Regions from separate parts of the Rossellomorea sp. NRS-1567 genome, predicted to be linked through region 2. Evidence: riboswitches for the same ligand, from Rfam matches in the RefSeq annotation. Region 2 holds a riboswitch; each other region holds the start of a gene.
The links. A riboswitch is a leader RNA that binds a small molecule or an ion and turns the genes downstream of it on or off. The one in region 2 is predicted to bind cobalamin.
Positions count from the first base shown of each region.

Region 1: linked by a shared signal. The riboswitch ahead of ACIFOD_RS07165 (hypothetical protein) and the one ahead of ACIFOD_RS02490 (ribonucleoside-diphosphate reductase subunit alpha) in region 2 are both predicted to bind cobalamin.
Region 3: linked by a shared signal. The riboswitch ahead of metE (5-methyltetrahydropteroyltriglutamate--homocysteine S-methyltransferase) and the one ahead of ACIFOD_RS02490 (ribonucleoside-diphosphate reductase subunit alpha) in region 2 are both predicted to bind cobalamin.

Region 1 covers NZ_JBITPL010000011.1:29,911-37,000, forward strand. The annotation lists gene ytkD (RNA deprotection pyrophosphohydrolase) at 1-19, shown strand, start outside; gene ACIFOD_RS07135 (ABC transporter permease) at 9-809, opposite strand; gene ACIFOD_RS07140 (ABC transporter ATP-binding protein) at 790-1,566, opposite strand; gene ACIFOD_RS07145 (ABC transporter substrate-binding protein) at 1,638-2,639, opposite strand; gene ACIFOD_RS07150 (alpha/beta hydrolase family protein) at 2,858-3,640, shown strand; gene ACIFOD_RS07155 (DUF2584 domain-containing protein) at 3,685-3,927, shown strand; gene ACIFOD_RS07160 (hypothetical protein) at 3,967-4,299, opposite strand; cobalamin riboswitch at 4,430-4,616, shown strand; gene ACIFOD_RS07165 (hypothetical protein) at 4,782-5,303, shown strand; gene ACIFOD_RS07170 (ABC transporter substrate-binding protein) at 5,324-6,262, shown strand; gene ACIFOD_RS07175 (copper homeostasis protein CutC) at 6,390-7,082, shown strand.
Region 2 covers NZ_JBITPL010000002.1:161,949-170,029, forward strand. The annotation lists gene ACIFOD_RS02460 (cold-shock protein) at 119-319, shown strand; gene ACIFOD_RS02465 (SACOL1771 family peroxiredoxin) at 426-869, shown strand; gene ACIFOD_RS02470 (DUF3243 domain-containing protein) at 912-1,241, opposite strand; gene ACIFOD_RS02475 (SDR family oxidoreductase) at 1,416-2,159, shown strand; gene ACIFOD_RS02480 (aldehyde dehydrogenase family protein) at 2,179-3,645, shown strand; gene ACIFOD_RS02485 (ribonucleotide-diphosphate reductase subunit beta) at 3,684-4,721, opposite strand; gene ACIFOD_RS02490 (ribonucleoside-diphosphate reductase subunit alpha) at 4,741-6,987, opposite strand; cobalamin riboswitch at 7,136-7,316, opposite strand; gene ACIFOD_RS02495 (SurA N-terminal domain-containing protein) at 7,971-8,081, shown strand, end outside.
Region 3 covers NZ_JBITPL010000011.1:38,227-46,063, forward strand. The annotation lists gene thiC (phosphomethylpyrimidine synthase ThiC) at 1-872, shown strand, start outside; gene ACIFOD_RS07185 (hypothetical protein) at 850-1,047, shown strand; SAM riboswitch class I at 1,147-1,257, shown strand; cobalamin riboswitch at 1,330-1,514, shown strand; gene metE (5-methyltetrahydropteroyltriglutamate--homocysteine S-methyltransferase) at 1,667-3,967, shown strand; gene ACIFOD_RS07195 (hypothetical protein) at 4,089-4,271, shown strand; gene ACIFOD_RS07200 (biotin transporter BioY) at 4,357-4,923, shown strand; gene ACIFOD_RS07205 (GNAT family N-acetyltransferase) at 4,966-5,754, opposite strand; gene ACIFOD_RS07210 (lmo0937 family membrane protein) at 5,992-6,141, shown strand; gene pckA (phosphoenolpyruvate carboxykinase (ATP)) at 6,202-7,791, opposite strand.

The DNA.
Region 1 (7,090 bases), on a different contig from region 2:
TCTCAACCTTAAGATTTGATCAACTTCTTTTCGAGTTGTTCAACCAGCTTATACATAATGGTAGCGAATACGGCAATGACAAGCAGGGATAGCAGGACAAGGGTAAAGTTAAAGACCTGGAAACCATAAATGATCATATACCCAAGCCCTTTGGCGGAAACAAGGAATTCTCCTACGATGACCCCGACCCATGATAAGCCCACGTTGACTTTCAGTGTCGAGATGATGGTAGGGAAAGAGGCAGGGAGAATGACTTCTTTGAACATTTGCCCCCTTCTTGCTCCGAAGGTCTGCATCACCTTTAAATAATTCGGGTCCACTTCCCTGAAGGAAGTATACACAACAATCGTGGTGATGATGACGGAAATGACGGTACCCATGGCGATGATCGATGTGAAGCCGGGTCCCAACCCTACAATCAATATCGGACCGAGGGCTACTTTCGGCATGGCATTCAGGATCACAAGATAAGGGTCCAATACTTTAGAAAGAAATGGTGACCACCATAATAAAGCGGCTAAAAGGGTTCCAAGTAAGGTGCCGAGAATGAATCCGATGATGGTTTCACCGAGTGTGACAGAAAGATTGGCCAGAAGGCTTCCGTCTCCAAGTTTTACGAGAAACAGCTTCCAGATTTTTGAGGGTGAGCTGAAAATGAGGGGATCTATCCAACTGTTCCGGCTCGCGATTTCCCACAGAGTAAAGAACACAAAGAAAATAAGAGCCTGATAAAACCAAACCCATCGTTGTTCTTTTTTAATTGATTGGATGTATTCCTGGTGTTTTTGTTTAATCGATTCGTGATTCAAGTTTTTCAAGCTCCTTCCATATGGTTTGGAAAAATCCCGGGTATTCCTGGTGATTCCTCACTTCAAAGGGCATTAACTCTTTTAACGGGGGCGGGACCTCGAATATCGTGTGTATATACCCTGGTTTCGACCCGAATAGAATGATGCGGTCACTCATGGAGATGGCTTCGCCAATATCATGGGTCACAAGAATAGCGGTTTTGCCGAAAGACTTTAATGTGGAATACACCAGATCCTCTAGCTTTAATTTGGTTTGATAATCGAGTGCTGAGAATGGTTCATCCAGTAGAAGTAATTGAGGTTCTGTGATGAGAGTTCGAATCAGCGCCACTCTTTGACGCATTCCTCCCGATAGTTCCCTTGGATAAGATGTTTCTACACCTTCTAACCCCATTTCAGCCAACAAAGCACGTGCTTCATTCCTCTTTTCTTCTGTCAGGGTCCCCATAATGGTCAAACCTAGAAAAATATTTTCTTCGATGGTCTTCCACGGAAACAGATAGTCCTGCTGAAGCATGTATCCCAGTTTCTCTTTCATTTTTCGAATGGGTTGTTGGTTTAAAAGAATCGTTCCTTCTGTCGGCCGGATGAGTCCTGCAATAATGGAGAGTAACGTGGTTTTCCCGCATCCACTCGGACCGATAAACGAGACAAACTCCCCTTCTTTTACCGCAAGCGTAATGTCTGAGAGGGCATGGGTGGCCGTTTTGGGTGAAAAGTAGGTGTGGTGGATCGATTCTAAAGATAGAAAGTTCACTGTATTTTAGCCTCCATTTTCGTTTTTTTCTATAAGGGAAGGGCTGACATGTGAAGTCAGCCCCGGATGTTCTACTTTGCTGCTTTTTCAGCGATTGACGTGTTCACTAACGTTTCATGATCAACGGACTGTGGTAGCTCTCCTGCTTCATCCATAATGTTTTGGAGATTGTTCCACTCTTCTTCGTCAAGGATTGGATCTGTGGCGAAGGACCCTTGTGATTTGTAGCGATCAACAACCGTTTCAATTAATGAAAGCTCTGTGTCTTCAAAATAGGGCTCGATCACTTTCGCAATGTCTGCTGCACTGTTTTCCGCCACCCATGCTTGAGCTTTGTACAGAGCTTCCGTAAATTTCTCTACGGTTTCTTTGTTTTCTTTCATGTAGCTGTCTTTGGACATGAACGTTGTATAGGGAACGTGACCGGATTCTGTTCCAAAGGAAGCCACGATATGCCCTTTTCCTTCCTGTTCAAAAATGGATGCCGTTGGTTCGAATAGCTGAACGTAATCTCCTGTACCGGATGCAAAGGCACTCGCGATATTCGCGAAATCAATGTTTTGGATCAGGTTTAAATCGCTTTGCGGGTCGATGCCATTCTGCTTCAGGACAAATTCCCCAACCATTTGCGGCATACCGCCTTTACGCTGACCAAGGAAGGTGGTGCCCTTTAGCTGATCCCATTCAAAGTTCTCTACTTTTTCACGGGAAACAAGAAATGTTCCATCGGTCTGGGTTAATTGAGCAAAGTTAATGACCGGATCATCCGAACCTTGTGCATGGACGTAGATGGAGGTTTCTGAACCGACCAGGGCGATATCTGCGCCGCCCGATAGCAAGGTGGTCATGGTCTTATCTCCACCCCAGGTAGTGGTCAGTTCAATGTCCAGCCCCTCTTCTTTGAAGAATCCTTTTTCGATTGCGACATATTCAGGAGCATAGAAAATCGAGCGGGTCACTTCTGCTACACGAACTTTCTGTACGATTTCTTCTTTTTCTCCACATGCTGTCAATCCGATTGCCAACATACCTATGAGCAACACGGCAAAGCCACTACGAAGCCATTTTTTCATTCAATATTCCTCCTTTAAGCTTTATGAAACTCGTTTAACGATAGAATGGGGATGAGTGCATCTCTCTTTGCCTTGTTTATCTTTCCATATTAAAAGGGTAGGATGGTCATAAAGGCAGGGTCTTGAATCGTCTGCTGATGATGAGATTTGCTAAAATATCCTATGTGAAGTATAAAAAATGTGTGAATACCCAATGCACGTTTTGAAAGGAAGAGAATATGAAAAACGGAACGATTGTGAAGAAAACCTTGTTTCCTTCACCTAATCCTCATGTGGAACTATATGAAATTACCTATCTATCCTCCGGTCTACGGGTAAAGGGCTTATTGGCTGAACCTGCTGGAGGTGGGAAGTATGAGGGTTTTCTCTATTTAAGAGGTGGGATCAAAGGCGTCGGCATGGTCCGCCCGGCGAGAATCGCTCAATTTGCTTCTCACGGATTCATTGTATTTGCTCCTTATTACCGAGGAAACCTTGGTGGAGAGGGAAATGAAGATTTTGCGGGGGATGATCGTGAAGACGCCATTTCGGGTGTTGAATTGCTTAAAGACTATCACAGAGTGGTCCATAACCGGATCCATGTGTTTGGCTTTTCCCGTGGAGGGGTCATGGCACTTCTGACAGGCATAGAGCAGAGGGACGTCACCTCGGTTGTTACATGGGGAGGCGTTTCAGATATGTTTTTAACATATGACGAACGGAAGGATCTCAGGAGAATGATGAAAAGAGTCATAGGGGGAAGTCCCAATAAAGTTCCGGAACGATACGAATGGCGTACCCCACTATACGAATTGGACAACCTTGAAGCTCCCGTATTGATCATTCACGGTGAAAAGGATCAGAACGTTTCCGTGGAGCATGCATATAGATTAGAAAAAAGACTGAAAGAGTTGGAGAAATCTGTGTCGTCCCGATACTTTAAAGAGTTTACGCACTACTTTCCACCACGAAAGAATCAACAAATCGTCTCCATGCTATGCACATGGATGAAAAATCAATAGACAGTGGTGTATGATTAAATAAAAAAGGATTGAGGTCAAGCGAAATGGGCATGGGCTTGGAATTAAACACGATGATCGTGACAAAAGGAAAAGAAGTGCGGAAAGAAGAGAATCTGTTCGAGCTTCAAAAGGATGGATATCGCCTTTATCCTATGCATATTCCGATAGATGTCAGAAAAACGAAACACAGTGATCCCAGTGGTTACGGCAGGATTGAAAAGATGGAGTGGACGGATGAGAAAACGACGATTCTGTATCGATTGATTTCCTTGAATTCTACGAACTAAATAAAGGAGGGCTGTAAACATTCGCTTACAGCCCTCCTTTTATTTTATTTCCTCATATAAAATATAGCGATTATCCTCAGTCTGAGCAATCAGGTAGTTGCTGTGATCCTTCACGCTATAGATGGGTGTTCCTTTTTTAAGTGTATTTGCCGTGAAGTCATTAACAGGGTGATATTCACTATCAATCTTTTCTTTAATAGCCCCGAGCTCTTCATCAAGGACCAGCTTCTTCTCCTCAGAGACTTTCACATATTCCTTCTTGTTCACCACCATCATATCCCCGTATCCACATAATTCATAGGATGCAGGTTCTTTGTCGCCGCATGCACTTAATAAGAATACGCATAATATCAAAACAACGAATTGCTTCATGTTTTTCCTCCTTATCATTTCTTCACATACTCAAAAGATATTCAAGCTTGTACGTCAACATGTTTGTTTTTTATGCAAAACTTCATCAACTTTGAAATGGATAAAGTGGTATAATGTTCCTTAAGTGAATAAACCCACGCAGAAATTAGGTGCTGATCTTTAGCATAAAGGGAATTCGGTGTGAATCCGAAGCTGTTTCCGCAACTGTAAGTGCTGACGAAATAAGAAGAAAACCACTATTTGATCATTCAGATGGGAAGGTTCTTAGAGTAGGCTGACGCACGAGCCAGGATACCTGCCTTTTTTTCATCGTATTATGCTCTTCGGAAGTTAAGGGTATGGTGCGGCTTTTTAGCATCTCTTTTTCATATGGATGACAACTGCCGGCCAATATTCTTGGGTGGTTTTTTTGTGTTTATGTGCCCTCCCGGAAGATACGATAGGTGTTTCACAAACATCATTCAGAAAGGAGGAACTTACATATGGCAAAGGATTTCCGCTACTTATGTTATCCCTATATGCGTGAGTCTGTTTCAACCGTAGATTTTGAGATCCGGACCGATTCACTGTCGACTAAAATCGGACTCGCGTCATCATTGACGGAACACTTACCGAAAGTGCACGACGATTTACTATATTTAGCTGAGATGGCGTACCATCTCAATGGCTCGGTGCGGGGAATGACGGCCATCATGGAAGAGGACTTGAATAAATTGAGCCAAATGTACGATCGTTATGTGTTGGAAGTCGAGGACCTTATCCAAACCTTTGTCCTTCCTCAAGGCTGTACAGCCGCATGTACGCTTCATACCTGTCGCAGTGAAGCAAAAAAGTCCGTCCGTGCCTTACATAAAGTCAGTACTGAGATGAAAGTGGAGAACATTTTATTTAAGTACGCTCATTTACTGGCAAATGTCCTGTTTGTGATGGCTGTGTATGTGAATAAATGTGAAGGGATTGAAGAAATTCCTTTTGTGAGTAAATCGTATAGCGAAAAAAAATAGAGAAGCGGGGAAGATGAAATATGAAAAAGTCATGGTTAAATAGTTTACTATTATCAATCATCCTGGTTGTTTTCGCAGGGTGCAGCAATGGGGAAGAAGTAACATCCACAAAGGAAGTCAAGCCTGAAAATGAGTCTTATTCTGTGACAGATGACAGGGGAGAAGAGATTAGCTTTGAGAAAGTGCCGGAAACCGTTATTTCCTTACAGCCGAGTAACACAGAGATTCTCTTTGCCATAGGAGCAGGAGATAAGGTAGTCGGGGCAACTGAATTCGACAACTATCCTGAAGAAGCGAAGGAGATTAAAAGAGTGTCGGATTCCATGACGGTCAATGCTGAAGAGGTCATTGCACTAAAGCCCGAAGTTGTCATTGCATATACCACTGGAGATGATGCCGGAGTGAAGCAACTTGAAGAGGCAGGATTAAACGTATTCGTCATTCAATCTGCCCAAACCTTTGAAGATGTTTATGGGGATATTGAACAAATTGCAACGGTAATGGGAGTAGAGAAGAAGGGGAACGAATTGGTAGACGGCATCAAGCAACAGATTTCAGATGTGAAAGAAAAAGTAAGTACACTAAAGGAAAAAGAACAAGTATATTTTGAAATCAGTCCCTCCCCGGATATTTATACAGCAGGAGCAGAAACGTTTCAGCAGGAAATACTGGAAACGGCCGGGGTAGATAATATTTTCGTAGACCAAAAAGGCTGGGTGAAAGTAGGCGAAGAAGAAATCATTAAACGGAATCCTAATATGATTTTAACGACAGTGGGGTATGTCGACGAGCCGACAGCCGAAATCAAGTCCCGGGAAAGCTGGAAAGATGTACATGCAGTGAAAAATGACCAGATCCATTTCTTGGACTCAGATATTATGTCAAGACCGGGACCGCGTATTGGCGAAGCCGTTGAGCTAACAGCAAAAACGGTGTATCCGGATTTATTGTCTGAATAAAGTAAGATATTAGATTGGAGAAGACAGTGATTTGTATGTGGAATCATTGTCTTTTTTATCTCAAGTTCTACAATCTTCAACATTGTGATAAAGTTAACGTAACATCATCACGTTAGGAGAATTCAACATGAGCAAACTGGAAGTCATAGTCTTGAATGAGGAGGATGCCAAAGTTGCAGAAGCATCCGGAGCAGATCGACTTGAATTGGTGTCTGCCATACATGAGGGAGGATTAACTCCTGATTTTCATGTGATAGAAAAAGTATTAAGGACTGTTTCGATTCCTGTTCAGATTATGATCCGATTACATAGTAAATCTTTCTCGTATCAGTCTGATGAATTGCATACCATGGCCGAACAAGTTAGAACCATAGTTGAAATGGGGGGCCGGGGCATCGTTTTTGGCGCATTATCACATGAAGGTAAGCTTGATTCCCACGCTTTAAAGGAGATCGTACAAAATGCGAAGGGTCAATCGATTACTTTTCACCGCGCTATCGACCTCTCCGATGATCCAGTAGCCTTATGTAAAGGAATATTCCATTCAGGCTTAAACGTTGATCGAATTCTCACATCAGGGGGAAGATCTGAAGTGAGTAAGGGATTGGATACGATTGGTGAAATGAGGGAAATTGAGAAAATGGGTGGTCCCATTATCATGCCGGGTTCTGGTTTAACTGTGGAAAATATAGGAAAAATACACAGCAAGCTAAAAGCAAGAGAATATCATGTAGGTTCAGGTGTCCGTCATAATGGGAGCTATGAATTAGGTATAGACTCTAAAAAGGTAATGGAAATCAAACATGTGATTATGTCCTAATATGATTT
Region 2 (8,081 bases):
AGAATTATTTTTGTTCGGTATGGAAGGATAGACAAAGTTTTTAAAGCTTTTCGCCTTGAAGTTACGTGAGCAAGAATAGTAATACAATTGTGTGGAGAACACACGAGGAGGTAACATTATGTTAGAAGGTACAGTTAAATGGTTTAACGCAGAAAAAGGTTTCGGATTCATCGAGCGCGAAGGTGGAGACGACGTGTTCGTACACTTCTCAGCTATTCAAGGCGAAGGATTTAAAACTTTAGAAGAAGGTCAAAAAGTTTCTTTCGAAATTGTTCAAGGAAACCGTGGCGACCAAGCTGCTAACGTTACTAAAGCATAATTCATGCTAATTCAAAAGACTCTACTCTGTAGGGTCTTTTTTCTTTGCCATCACATAAAAAAGTGTATACAATAACCTTACCATGCTTAATAGGAGGTTTATTCTTATGGCTAGACACTCTTTTCATATATCTACTGATTGGCCGGGGCTGCGAAATGATACAGGTACTTTGAGCTCGGAAAATTTTCACACGAAAATATCTATCCCAACTGAAATGGACGGACCTGGAATAGGAACAAACCCTGATGAAATGCTTCTTGGAGCAGCAGCTACGTGTTACATCATCACCCTGGCCGCGATGCTTGAACGAAGTCATATTGAGAAAACGGACTTATCGATGACATCCGAAGGAATTGTGGAAGTCCAAAAAGGAATCATTACATACAAAGAAATCATCCACCGTCCTGTGCTGACATTAGCTCCCTCCACTACTGAAAAAGACATAACCCTTACGAAGAAATTGTTGATGAAGGCGGAGCAGTCTTGCATGATCACCCGTGCCATCAAAGGGAATGTGACAGTAAAGGTAGACCCTGAAATACATATGTAAAAAAGCATAAGCAAAGGGCATCCATTCAGATGCCCGAAGTTTTTATGATTCAGCGTGAACAAGCTTCACTAACATATGGGCAAGCATATGCTGCTCTTCCTTGTTACCTGCTTTCCATAATTCATGTAATAACTTTTCTTCTCTATTCTTCGGTTCCTCATGAGCTGCAAGATAGTCTCCCACCTTCTGGGCTGCCTTTGCCTGCTGCTCTTCATTCATCCCTAACTTATCCGCCAAGGAAACTTTATTACCTAAGTATTGTTTGAAATGATCAAAGTTTGATAATATATCCTCTTTTTTGTCCTGGGACATATTATCTAACGTTTTATCTACCTTTGACTCCATTTTTTCTTCTGTAGAATGATTTGCCATGTAAATCTCTCCTCTCATTCAATCTAGTATGTATATTCCCACCATTGGGAGAGTTAAACATTTATTTTCATATTATTGGTAATGGAACCTCCAACTCTCTCCTTCTTGTTTAAGCACTTTCTCCAGAGTGTAAACAATATAGTGGATACTGAATAATGAGGAGGACGAAATAAAATGAAGAATGTTAAGAAGGAAGTTGCCATTATTACAGGAGCAAGCAGTGGAATCGGACAAGCGACCGCAAAGGAATTAGCCTCAAAAGATATAACCGTGATGCTTGCGGCAAGACGTGAAGAACGATTACAAGAATTGAAGAATGAGATTGAACAAATGGGCGGAACGGCTTTTTACCATGTAACAGATGTGACGAACGCAGGAGAAATGGAACAACTGGCTAAAGAGACGGTAGAACTGGCCGGTCATATTGATATTTTAGTCAATAATGCAGGACTCATGCCCCTTTCATTAATAAATAAAAGAAAAATTAAAGAATGGGATCAAATGATTGATGTGAATATTAAAGGAGTACTTTATGGAATCTCTGCTGTCCTGCCGTATATGGAAGAACAAAAGTCAGGACATATTATCAATATCTCTTCTGTAGCCGGTCATAAAGTCATGCCCGGAAGCTCCGTCTATAGCGGGACGAAATATGCCGTTCGTGCGATTACAGAAGGCTTAAGACAGGAAATGAACGCTTCTCACAACATTCGAACAACGATCATCTGTCCTGGTGCAGTTGCAACCGAACTGACAGAAACGATTACGGACGAAGATATATTAGCCGCGTTTAAGGATCGTGACATGAAGCCACTCGACAGTGAAAATATTGCGAAGTCGATCTCTTACGCTATTGAACAGCCAGACCATGTAGATGTAAATGAAATCATCGTACGCCCTACGCAACAAGACATGTAAACAACAAGGAGGACTAATCATGAATACACAATTTGATAAACTATTTATTAATGGAGAATGGGTAAAAGGAAACAGTGAGAATATGATTCCCAATAAAAACCCATTCAATAATATAGAGCTTGGTTCCATTAAAGCTGCCAATAAAGATGATCTTGACACCGCTTATAAATCAGCACAAAAAGCTCAAGAAAGCTGGGCGAAAGAACTTCCTCAAGTAAAAAGAGAAGTGATGGAAAAAGCCGTTGAAGTCGTCGAAAACAATCAGGAATTAATCATTGATTGGCTAATTAAAGAGTCTGGCAGCACATACATGAAAGCGGCAGGCGAAGTGAAGGTCTCCATAAATAGTATGAAGGAAGCGGCAACCTACCCTTACAGAATGGAGGGGAAAATACTACCTTCTCAAGTACCCGGGAAAGAAAACCGTGTCTACAGAGAACCGCTTGGGGTTGTGGGAGTAATCAGCCCCTGGAACTTCCCCTTCCATTTAGCAGTTCGCTCAATTGCAACGGCTTTAGCAACCGGAAACGGTGTTGTTGTTAAACCGGCTACTCACACCCCTGTGACAGGCGGTTTATTATTTGCAAGTATCTTTGAGGAAGCCGGACTGCCGAAGGGGTTGTTAAATGTAGTCGTTGGAAAGGGATCAGAAATTGGTGATGATATCGTTGCTCACCCGATTCCCAGATTGATTTCCTTTACCGGTTCGACTGAAGTGGGCCGCGGAATAGGAGCGCTCGCAGGAAAGAACCTGAAGAAGACTGCTCTAGAGTTAGGTGGAAACAACGTCTTTATCGTTCTTGATGATGCAGATCCCGATCAGGCAGTTGAATCAGCCCTATTCGGAAAATTTTATCATCAAGGACAAATTTGCATGTCCATTAATCGGATCATGGTTCATAAAGAGATGTACGATAAATTTGTGAAAACTTTTGTATCTCGTGTAAAAGAACTAAATACAGGAGATCCTTCAGATAAAACGACCCAAATCGGGCCATTAATTGATCAAAATCAAGTAAACAGAATATTGAAGGATATTGAAATCAGCAAGGAACAAGGAGCGGAAGTGGTATTAGGAGGCAACGCTGATGAGAACTTATTGTATCCTACAGTAATGACTCATGTGACCAACTCAATGCCGATTGCAAAGAATGAAATCTTCGGACCTGTAGCAGCCATCATCCCGTTTGAAGATGACGATGAGGCGATCCGCTTGGCCAATGAACATCCATATGGCCTAAGTGGAGCAGTACACTCTTCCTCCATAGAGAGAGCGACGAATTTGTCTCACCAAGTAAAGACCGGGATGATTCATATTAATGACGAACCTGTGAATGATGAGCCGCATATGCCATTCGGGGGAGAAAAGGATTCCGGCCTTGGCCGCTTTAACGGAGAATGGGCCCTCGAAGAATTCACAACCGTTAAATGGGTCGCCGTTCAGCATAAGAGAAGAGATTACGGGCCATTTATTGAAAAGAAATAATAAGAAAAGCGAGTCGTGATGACTCGCTTTCTTTGTTTTTATAGTTCATCAAACCCATTAGCATCCGATGTCTTCGTATATTGCCTTGATTTCTGTTCAAAGAAATCAGTCTTCCCTCTATCCACTTCCTGATAGGCAATGATCCATTTTAGTGGGTTGGTCTTATATCCTTGAAATGGTTCTTCAAACCCCAGCTGTTTGGCTCTTTTATTCGCCATGAATTTAATATAATCTTCAAGGTCGCTCATTAGCAGCCCTTCAACGTGAGATCCGATGATATCTCTTCCCCACTCTATTTCCAGGAGAGCTGCCTGTTTGAAAGCATCTTGTCCAAATTCACGCAGCTCATCCGTTTGATAATCAGGATTCTCGTTAAGGACTTCTTTATATATTTTTTCAAATAAGCCGACATGCAGCTGTTCATCCCGATTGATATAATTAATCATCGTCGATGTCGCCACCATCTTTTGATTTCTGGCCAGATTATAGAAGAAGGCAAAACCGGAGTAAAAGAACAATCCTTCCAGAATGACATCATATATGATTGACTTTAATAGATTCTCAATGGTGGGGGATTCTACAAATCCTTTATATCCATTCGTTATAAATTCGTTCCGCTTCTTCAAGATTGGATCGTTCTTCCAGAAATCAAACACTTCATCCTGCTTCTTTTTGGACACGATGCTGGATAACACGTAACTGTACGAATGGTTATGGACGACCTCTTGCTGTGCCAAAATGATCATCAATGCATTCAGGCTGGAATCCGTGAGATAGTCTGCCACTTTACCGGCGTAATCGGTCTGCACACTATCAAGGAGAGCCAGTAAGCCGATGATTTTCAAAAAGGACTCCTGCTCCCTTGTTGAAAGAGTAGGGAACTGCTTGATATCCTTTGCCATGTTGATCTCAAAAGGCGTCCAGAAATTCCCCAGCATTCTCTTATACTTTGGATAGGCCCATGAGAACCTGACATCATCCCAGTTTAATATATTCGAGCTTTGTCCATTTACAATTCCGGTAGATTTATTTGGTGCCTCAGAATCTATTAAGATTCGCTGCTTTAATCCATTCACGTTATCATCTTCCTCCCTGCTAGCTATGGCAGCTTTCACATTCTTCAAAATTTGAAACAGATGTTGATCTCACATAGTAGGTCGTTTTCAATCCTGACTTCCATGCATCTAAATGAAGAGATAGTAACTCGATCGCCTTGATATCATTCCTCACATACAAGTTAAACGATATTCCTTGATCTATATGTCTCTGTCTCTTCTCATTTTGTTTAATACTCCAGTGCTGATCTACGTTATAAGCCGTTTTGTAATACCAGGTCGTCTTAGGTGATAAATCAGGTGCTGTAACGGGAATCTTATAGTCTTTCTTTTCTTCCGAGTACTCTAATCTGAATAAGGGATCTATACTGGCTGTAGAGCCGGCAATGATCGAAGTGGACGAATTGGGCGCAACGGCCATTAAATATCCGTTTCGGATTCCTTGTGAGGAAACACCATCCCTGAGTGCATCCCACCTCGGTCCGGAATACCCTTTCTTTGAAAAATATTCTCCAGTCGACCAGTCGGACCCGCTGTAATAGGGATAGGAGCCTTTTTCTTTCGCTAATTCATGACTGGCTTTGATCGTGTAATAAGCAACATCCTCGTATAGGGAATCACAATAATCAACTGCTTCATCGCTCTCCCATTTCAAACCTTTCAATGCAAGGAGGTGATGCCATCCAAAGGTTCCTAATCCAATCCCTCTATAGCGCCTGTTTGTCTGTTGGGCTTGCAGGACAGGAAGCTTATTAATATCTATGACATTATCAAGTAATCTCACTCCTATGGACACGACTCTTTCCAGCTCATCATCCATGATTGTTTTGGCTAAAGAAACAGATGCCAAATTACAGACGACATAATCTCCCGGAGATTTATAGGTAATGATTTTACCGTCCTTTATGACCTCTTCTTCCATGACGGTCGCACTCATATTCTGGGCGATTTCCGTACATAAATTACTACAGTAAATCATTCCCTTATGCCCATTGGCATTTAGCCGATTGACTGTATCGCGGTAAAACATATAGGGTGTCCCCGTTTCGAGCTGGGAAATCATGATCCGCTTGAAAATTTCAATCGCAGGAACTACTTCCCTGGAAAGATCGTGACATTCTACACACTCCCAATACTTATCCCTGAATGAACCTTCTCCATCACACTCATCATAGTAATCTTCCAGGGAATATCCCATGACCACCCTCACTTCATGAGGATCAAATAAGTACCAATCCCCTCTATCCTCCACTTGTTCCATGAATAAATCCGGTACACTTACTCCAGTGAAAAGGTCATGAGTACGCTGCCTTTCATCTCCATTATTTAATCGGGTATCAAGAAAAGGAAAAATATCCTTATGCCATACATCCAAATATACAGCGATCGCTCCTTGACGTTGACCTAATTGATCAACGGATACGGCTGTGTTATTTAATTGCTTCATCCATGGTATAACACCTGAACTTACTCCCTTGAAGCCTTTGATATTACTACCTCTGCTCCGGACCTTCCCCAGATAGATACCGAGGCCGCCACCGTTTTTACTTAGTGTGGAAACATCTGTATTACTGTCATAAATACTTCTTAAATCATCGGCTACCGTATCAATAAAACAGCTCGATAACTGACCATGGCTTTTGCCGGCGTTGGCAAACGTAGGGGTTGCAACCGTCATATACAAATTAGACAGGGCCCAGTAAGCTTCTTCAATAAGCGCCAGTCGCATATCACGGGGTTCGTTCATAAAGAGCGTCATGGCGATGATTAGCAATCGCTCCTGAGGCAATTCAAGGATTTCACCATCATGGGACTTAGTTAAATACCTCTCTGATAGTGTGACGATCCCTATGTACGTAAACAGATGGTCTTTAGATGAATCCATGACCCTCCCCAAAGAGTCAATTTCTTCCTTGCTATATGATTCCAATAGTGCGGGTGTATATAGTTTCCTATCAGTCAAGTCTTGAATTAATTCATAAAAGGAACTGTACAACACGCTTTCTTCCACTCTCCTTGAATAGGCGATTGTACGATAAAGTTTCATTAAATATAATTCTGCAGCCACATACGTCCAATCAGGTTCATGGGCAGAGATCCGTTCGACTGCCGTAAGTATCATGAAATGATAAAGCTTTTCTTTACTCCATTCAGATTGACCGTCTGCATACTTAAAAGTCTTTTCATCGAATTCTTTAAAATGAAGTTGTGGAAAGCGACTGTGGAGATTTGTAAGAATCGCTTTTGCGTCCCCTGAAATCCTTTGATCCTGTGATACGATTGACATCATCATTCCTCCCAATTTATACAGTGTGGGAAGGATTCAAAAAAAAGCCCATCCTTCTAGAAGGATGGGCTTTATGTACGAAAGATATATGAATAGACTAAAGTGCCTATTCCAATCCTCGCTTTATCCTCCCAATTCCCGAAGAAGATAACACGTGATAAACAAGGCAGGTCTCCTGACTCGTGCTTCACTCTACTCTAAGGCCTTCCCATCGTATATGACAGTGGCAGTTCCTTATTTCGTCAGCACTTACAGTTGCGGGGACAGTTCCGGATTCACACCGGATTCCCTTTTAAGTCCATTCAGACACCCTATTCACAGGTTATAATCAATATATAGTTACAATCATCAAAAAGAACACTAAATGTTGTGTTCTGTATCATCATAAACGATTAAAAATGAATTTACAAGTGAAACTATTGATTTTGTTTAGACGTTGAAATCTTTTAATAGTATCACTCTATTACACTCGTAAAGTCAAGAGTTGTAACAAGTTGAACAGAAGGAATAATCCTTCCTTTGAATTATGCTTATAACTATTATTTTCCATGAAAAGAATAGGAGAAGATTGAATACTACCTTCAAATGGACACTAGTCAGCCGACACCTGCCTACATGTTAGTTGAAGAAAATGTTACCACTCTCTATAATTCAAATAGAAGGTTGTTTGACAGTATTCTTTGGTCCCCAATATTTTTTATAGGCTGTTTAAATGGAGGAAAGCACTCGATTTAAACAGCCTCTTTTTTTAGCTACCAAGTGAAAACCTTCTTACATTTTCATTTCTGCCCGGCAGTTGATAGTCGAATGTAATCGTATACATTCTAGTGAAAGAGGGACCATATTAGTAATTCACTGTATTTCAACCTCATTACAATCTATACTTTTTAGCTTAAATACTTTCTTTTTACGGGTTTTTCCTTTAAAATGCGCATTAAGTGATTTTTTTGGAAATCACACCTTACTTCTGAAAGGGGTCTATTATGAAAAAATTATTAACGACTTTACTAGTAGCATTATTAGCGATTGGACTAGCCGCTTGCGGTTCGAACGAGGAGAGCCAAAAACAAGCTGACGATAAAGCGAAAACAGAA
Region 3 (7,837 bases), on a different contig from region 2:
TGACGGCTGAGCGTACAACAGGCATTGTTTCCCGTGGAGGTTCAATCATGGCACAATGGTGTCTTGCCCATCATAAAGAGAACTTTCTTTATTCACATTTTGAAGATATATGTAAGATTTTAAAAGCCTATGATATCTCCGTTTCCTTAGGAGATGGTTTAAGGCCCGGATCAATCGCTGATGCGAATGATGAAGCACAGTTTGCCGAGCTTGAAACATTAGGCGAGCTAACCAAAATTGCTTGGAAGCATGATGTACAGGTGATGATTGAAGGCCCTGGTCATGTACCGATGCATATGATTAAAGAGAATGTGGATAAGCAAATGGAAATATGTCATGAAGCTCCTTTTTATACCCTGGGGCCATTAACGACAGATATTGCACCGGGGTATGATCACATTACTTCCGCCATAGGGGCTGCCATGATCGGTTGGTTTGGAACAGCTATGCTGTGCTATGTAACACCGAAAGAGCATCTGGGATTACCGAATAAAGATGATGTGCGAGAGGGTGTCATTGCTTATAAAATCGCAGCACATGCAGCGGATTTGGCGAAAGGGCATCCAGGGGCACAAGTAAGGGATAATGCCGTTTCTAAGGCTCGATTTGAATTTAGATGGAATGACCAATTTAATTTATCCCTGGACCCGGAACGTGCAAGGGAGTATCATGATGAAACACTTCCTGCAGAAGGGGCAAAAACGGCCCATTTTTGTTCAATGTGTGGACCGAAATTTTGTTCAATGAGAATATCACATGATATAAGGGGAATGAAGGAGAATAGCATTGATGATGCTCATAAGGAAATAGAAAAAGGATTGAAAGAAAAATCGAAGGAGTTTGTGGAAAATGGATCAAACATCTATCGATGAACCTCTTTGTCATGTACTCAAATTGAAGAATGATATCGTAAAGCTCAATCAGAGAGTCATCCAACTCGAAAAAGAAGTGAAGAGCATTCAGGAAAACTGCAGGCATGTCTTCTATGAAACGGATGTAACAAGATCTTGTATCAAATGTCATTATGTAGAAAGTACCTATTATTAGAAACGTGTAAGTTATTGATTAAATTTCTTTTGACAGCTTATATGTACCGTGCTACGATTATTACAAATTTCGGAATATTAAATGAATATATATGTGTAACTCTTATTGAGAGAGGTGGAGGGACTGGCCCTGTGAAACCCGGCAACCATTCAACCTATGTGTTGAAAAGGTGCTAATTCCTGCAAAGCAAATGGCTTTGGAAAATAAGAGAGGATTCTAATAAACATGAAACCCTCTCTATAGTAGTCAGAGAGGGTTTTTCGTTTTTATGAAAGAAAAATTAAATAGTCAAATGCAATAGGTGCTGAGTCATGCTCAGCTAAAAGGGAAGACCGGTGAAAATCCGGCACGGTCCCGCCACTGTGATGGGGAGCGACTTATCATTCAACCACTATTTCTATTGAAATGGGAAGGGATAAGAAGCTGTGAACCTAAGTCAGGAGACCTGCCTGTTGTATGCGCTTATGCTCTACGTGGATATAGAGAGGGGTGAGGAATACGTGTTGAGAATACTAGTTTGTCTCAACTCCAGTTAGTGATACGTATGAATCTCTCTTTCATTTGAAAGGGAGATTTTTTTGTTGATGACAATCATATCAAGATAAGGAGTGAGGATTGAATGAGTAATGTGATCAGTTCGAATTTAGGATATCCAAGGATCGGTGAAAAGCGTGAATGGAAAAAGACGCTGGAACAATTTTGGGCAGGGAAGATTGAAAAGGATACCTTCTTAGAAAAAATGGAGGAAATACGAGTCAACCATTTGAAGAAGCAATTGGACCAGGGGATTGATCTGGTTCCGGTTGGAGATTTCAGCTTATATGATCATGTGCTTGATACAGCCGTCATGTTCGGTTTGGTTCCCGAGAGGTTTCATTATAGTGGGGGTAAGGTTTCTCTTGAAACGTATTTCGAAATGGCCAGAGGCGCGAAGGACGCGGTGGCACTGGAAATGACAAAATGGTTTAACACCAACTATCACTATCTCGTGCCTGAACTTGATGGGATCGAACCCCGGTTGGTAGAAAATCGTCCTCTGCATTTTTATAGAGAGGCAAAAGAAAAAGCAGGGATAAAAGGGAAGCCGGTTATCTTAGGTCCACTCACTTTTGTGAAGTTGTCTAAAGGATATGAAACCGGGGATTATATAACCCTTGTTGATCGATTTGTCCCTCTTTATGCAGAAGTATTGCGTGAATTAAAGGAAGAGGGTGTAGAGTGGGTACAAATGGATGAACCGATATTGTGCACCTCTATCGGGGATGAAGAGATGGATCAATTCAAAGAGGTCTATCAAACCCTTAAAGAATCCTGCCCGGGCTTAAAGATCATCCTTCAAACCTATTATGATAGTTTGGAAAGGTACCAGCGGGTGTTAGCACTCCCGGTAGATGGTATAGGGATAGATTTTGTGCATGATCGTGGTGAGAATTTGGCGGCGCTGAAAAGATTTGGCTTTCCTAAGGGGAAATTCCTGGCTGCCGGCATTCTTGATGGCAGGAATATTTGGAGAAGTAATCTTGCCGATACCCATTCGCTTCTATCGTTCATTGCAGGGTATGTGCCGAGTGATCGCTTGATCATACAACCATCATGCAGTTTACTACATGTACCTGTAACCTTGCAGAATGAAGAAGCACTTGGTACACCTCTCATTGACGCTCTATCATTTGCTGATGAGAAATTACATGAAATCACTATTTTAACAAAGGGGATTCGTAAGGGAGCCGAGACAATAGAGGATGATATCGCTCAAAGTGAAAAGGCGATTAAGAATTTAAACGAATCACCGCTGCGTAATAATAGGGAGGTGCAGGAAGAGGTTAAAGGATTGCATCCCCATAATGTCGGGAGAAAGGATCCTTTTCACGTTCGTAAACTGGAACAGGCCAAGTACTTTTCATTACCTGTTCTACCTACCACTACAATCGGCAGTTTTCCTCAAACACAGGAAGTAAGAAGGCAAAGGTTGAAATGGAGAAAGGGAGAACTTTCTGAAGGGGAGTATCAGCAATATATTCATGCAGAAATAAAACGGTGGATTGAAATTCAGGAACAAATAGGCCTTGATGTGCTGGTACATGGTGAATTCGAACGGACGGATATGGTTGAATTTTTTGGTGAAAAATTAGAAGGTTTTCAATTTACGAAGTATGGGTGGGTACAATCATACGGTTCCAGATGTGTGAAACCACCACTCATATATGGGGATGTGAATTTTAAAGAACCTATGACCGTCAAAGAAACCGTATATGCTCAATCATTAACCGATAAACCGGTTAAAGGGATGTTAACGGGTCCTATCACGATTCTGAATTGGTCATTTGTTCGGAATGATGTATCCCGGTATGAAGTGGCTAATCAAATCGCACTGTCTCTTCAAAAGGAGATAGAGGAACTAGAAGCCAATGGGATTCGCATGATACAAGTCGATGAGCCGGCACTTAGGGAAGGACTGCCTTTAAAGAGTGAAAATTGGGAGGAATATCTTAAGGCTGCCGTTTATGCTTTCAAATTGGCCACTTCTTCTGTACAGAACCAAACCCAGGTCCATACACATATGTGCTATTCAGATTTTGAAGATATTATTGAGGCCATCAGTGATCTGGATGCTGACGTCATTTCGATTGAAACCTCAAGAAGTCATGGGGAATTAATCACTGTTTTTGAAGACAATACGTATGACAAAGGGATTGGCCTGGGGGTATATGACATTCACAGTCCACGTGTGCCGAAGCATGAAGAGTTAATCCGTAATATACATCGGGCTCTCGAAGTGCTGGATCCCCAATTATTCTGGGTCAACCCGGATTGTGGTTTGAAAACCCGTGGGATCGATGAGACGGTCTTAGCGCTTAAAACCATGGTGGAAGCTGCGGAACAGGTGCGTGAAGAAATGCTGCTTAAAAAGGAAAGATAATAGACGGGAAACGAAAAGAAATATGATCGAGTGTAGCTGATTACGTTCCCATGATCCCTTTTTTCAAAACGCAGGACGCAGTTGAAAAGAATTGCGTCCTGCTCATAAGGAGAAAAAGAAAATGCCATACATAACCATTGGAAGGATCATTCAGGTATTTAATGAACGTCATCCAAATCGCACCATCCTATATTTGGTGAGCAATAAGGGAATTGATGAGTTCCCCCACGGCAGGGTCTCATTAAAAACCGCTATAGAATGGCAGGCAAAAGAAAAGATATGTAATGTCTATGCTCCCAGTTAAAGGCAGGGAGAAAAAATAAGCTTCCCAAAATCCTTTTAATTGTGTTAACTTAATATTATACATAGTTTACATACACAAGGGGGATTTGAAAGTGAACGGAGAAAAACTAAGGGTGATCATTCACTGTGCCATCTTTGCTGCGATTACGGGGATTTTCGCTCAAATCGAGATTCCACTGCCACTCGTACCAATCAGCGGCCAAACATTAGCAGTAGGAATTACAGCGACGATTCTCGGAAGCCGATATGGAGCGTTCGCCATGGTATGCTATGCAGCCCTTGGAGCAGTCGGTGTTCCTGTATTTGCGGGCTTCAGTGGAGGGGTACAGGTTCTGGTCGGTCCTACGGGAGGCTATATCTTCGGCTTTATCGTAGCGGCTTTCTTTACAGGCTACATTCTTGAAAAAACCAAATTTACCATTCCAATGGCGATGATTGCCAATACAGTCGGAATGATCATTACGTTGATCCTGGGTACCATTCAACTTAAATTTGTAGCCGAACTTAGCTGGAATCAGGCAATGGCAGCAGGAGTATATCCATTTATCGTAGTTGGACTGATCAAAGCATTCCTTGCAAGCTGGATTGGAATCACTGTAAGACAACGACTGGTTCAAGCCAGATTGATTGGGAATCGGAAAGTAGCAGCATAATGAAAAAAGTTGACTCTTTGTTGGGAGTCAACTTTTTTATGACTAAAATTTATACATAGACCAATAGCCAATATCCTTGAATCCGATTCGCTTATAAATTTTTCCTGCTTCAGGATTATCATAGAAAAGGCATAACTCTTTTCCTTCTTCTAAAACATCACGACAAAGCTTCGTCATGCACTCGGTCGCATATCCTTTTTTCTTATACTCAGGGTGTGTGCAGACAGCGACAATCATCGCAGACATACTGTTTTCCGCGGTTGTGGAAGAAGAAGAAACAAATTTTCCGTCTTCCTCTACGTAATAGCTTCTCGACACTCCTGCTTCCATGCTATGTTTTCTCTTTTCTACAGAAAAATCGCCACCACTGAATTCAGGGATGCTGTTCAACAGGTCCACAAGTTTAGGTAAATCAGTGAGGGTAGCCTGTTTTACATGAGGCAGGTCTTGTCGATCCATTGCTTCCGTGTTGTCACATTTCGCATAGTACATATGTCTTTTGGATTTAATTTCTCTGGATAAAAAGGGTTCGACTTGTTTCACAATCCTTTTTAAACCAGAAACGATGCTGTAGTCTTCGGTCCCATTGATGATTCCGGCAAACCCTTCTGCATCAAATTCACCCATGGAAAAAGGGATGAAGTTTTCTCTGTACTTAAGGAGGATTCCCCTCAAATTTCCTTCCGCGTCAAAGTCGCCCCAGATTTTCTGGAATTCCTGTTCATACCCGAAGGCTTCGATGTCCCCGATAATAAACAAATTCTCAGCCGGCTGCTGATGAATGAGTTGCTGGCAAATATCATGATCCTGTTCTGTAAGCTGTCTGATCATCATGTTCCCCTCCTGTAAATAATCATTATCATACCAAAATTAGAAATATTTAGTAAAGTATTATTTTTAGAGGAATTTCAATAATAGATGGTACAAGTGATGTAACTTGTATAAATTCAGTGGGACTAACAGAAATTATGAATAGCTACACTTTTTTTTGTGAAATACCATGCGTGGTTTTAAATTCATTAAAATAGGGAATCTTAGCATCAAACACAGTTATTAGGAGGGAAACTTATGCTTTGGACCATTATTGGAATTCTTTTAGTCCTTTGGTTACTTGGATTGATTTTTAAAATCGGAGGGGCCATCATCCATGTATTACTTGTTATTGCCATTGTTGTATTCTTATTTAACAGAATCACCGGGCGAAAGAAAGGGCTATAACCCCTTTATAATGTCAAAGGTCCGTCCCTCGATTCGAGGGACGGACCTTTGTTATATAGACTATTTAACGGCTGGGCCGCCTTTAAGTTCGATTTCAGATGGTACGTTTGAGAATTTCTTGAAGTTTTCGTTGAATTTGTGGGCAAGTTCTTTTGCCTTCACTTCATAGGCTGCTTCATTGGACCAGGTTCTCTTTGGTTGAAGCACTTCGTCAGGAACACCAGGAACGTGAACAGGGATGTTCAGACCAAAGATGTCGTCCGTTTCTGTTTCAACGTGAGTCAGTTCCCCTTCAAGAGCTGCTTGAATCATAGCACGAGTGTACGATAATTTCATGCGGTTACCAACACCGTATTCTCCACCGGTCCAACCAGTGTTCACTAAGAATACTTGTGCATTGTGCTCATCGATTTTCTTCCCAAGCATCTCGGCATAACGAGTGGCAGGGAGTGGCAGGAATGGTGAGCCAAAGCACGTCGAGAATGTGGCCTGTGGTGAAGTGATTCCGCGCTCAGTACCTGCAAGCTTCGATGTATAGCCGCTCAAGAAGTGGTACATTGCTTGTTCTTTCGTCAGTTTGCTGATTGGAGGCAATACCCCGAATGCATCTGCGGTTAAGAATACAATGGTATTTGGATGTCCTGCAACACTTGGTTCAACGATGTTTTCCATCGCTTGAAGAGGGTACGCAGCACGAGTATTTTCTGTTAATGTGTTATCCTCATAATCAGCGATGCGGGAATTGTCATCGAGAACCACATTTTCAAGGACAGAACCGAAACGGATCGCATCAAAGATCTGTGGCTCCTTTTCACGTGTCAGACCAATACACTTAGCGTAACAGCCGCCTTCAATATTGAATACACCGTTCGGGGACCATCCGTGCTCATCATCGCCGATTAGACGACGGTTCGGATCTGCGGACAATGTCGTTTTTCCTGTACCGGATAAACCGAAGAACAATGCCACATCTCCTTCGCGTCCGACATTTGAAGAACAGTGCATGGAAAGGATATCGGATTCTGGAAGCACATAGTTCATGACAGAGAAGATCGATTTCTTCATTTCTCCTGCATACTCAGTTCCGCCAATTAAGACAATTCTTCTTTCAAATGATACAATGATAAATGTTTCAGAGTGAGTTCCATCTTCTGCTGGATCTGCCTTGAAGTTCGGGGCAGAAACGACGGTGAATTCGGATTGATGACCCTTTAACTCTTCTTCAGAAGGGCGAATGAATAATTGATGAGCGAAAAGATTATGCCAAGCGAATTCGTTGATCACTTGAATCGGTAGTCTATGTTTTGGGTCAGCACCTGCGAACCCTTTGAATGAAAATACTTCTTCTTTTTCTTTTAAGTAATCTAATACTTTTGTATATAGTTTATCGAATGATTCTGAAGAGATTGGTTGATTGACAGAACCCCACTCAATCTTATCCTTCGTGGATGGTTCTTCTACAATGAATTTATCCTTAGGAGAGCGTCCTGTGTATTTACCAGTTTCTGCTCTGACTGCACCTGATGATGTTAAAACGCCTTCATTTCGTTGAAGGACTTTTTCAACTAATTGGGAAACAGATAATTGTTCCTGAATGTTTTGACCGTTAAGTAATTCTGTTAATTCATTAGACATGCTCACTGAATTCATTAGAACCCTTCCTTTATATAAATTTAATGATCTCGTTTACTTCACA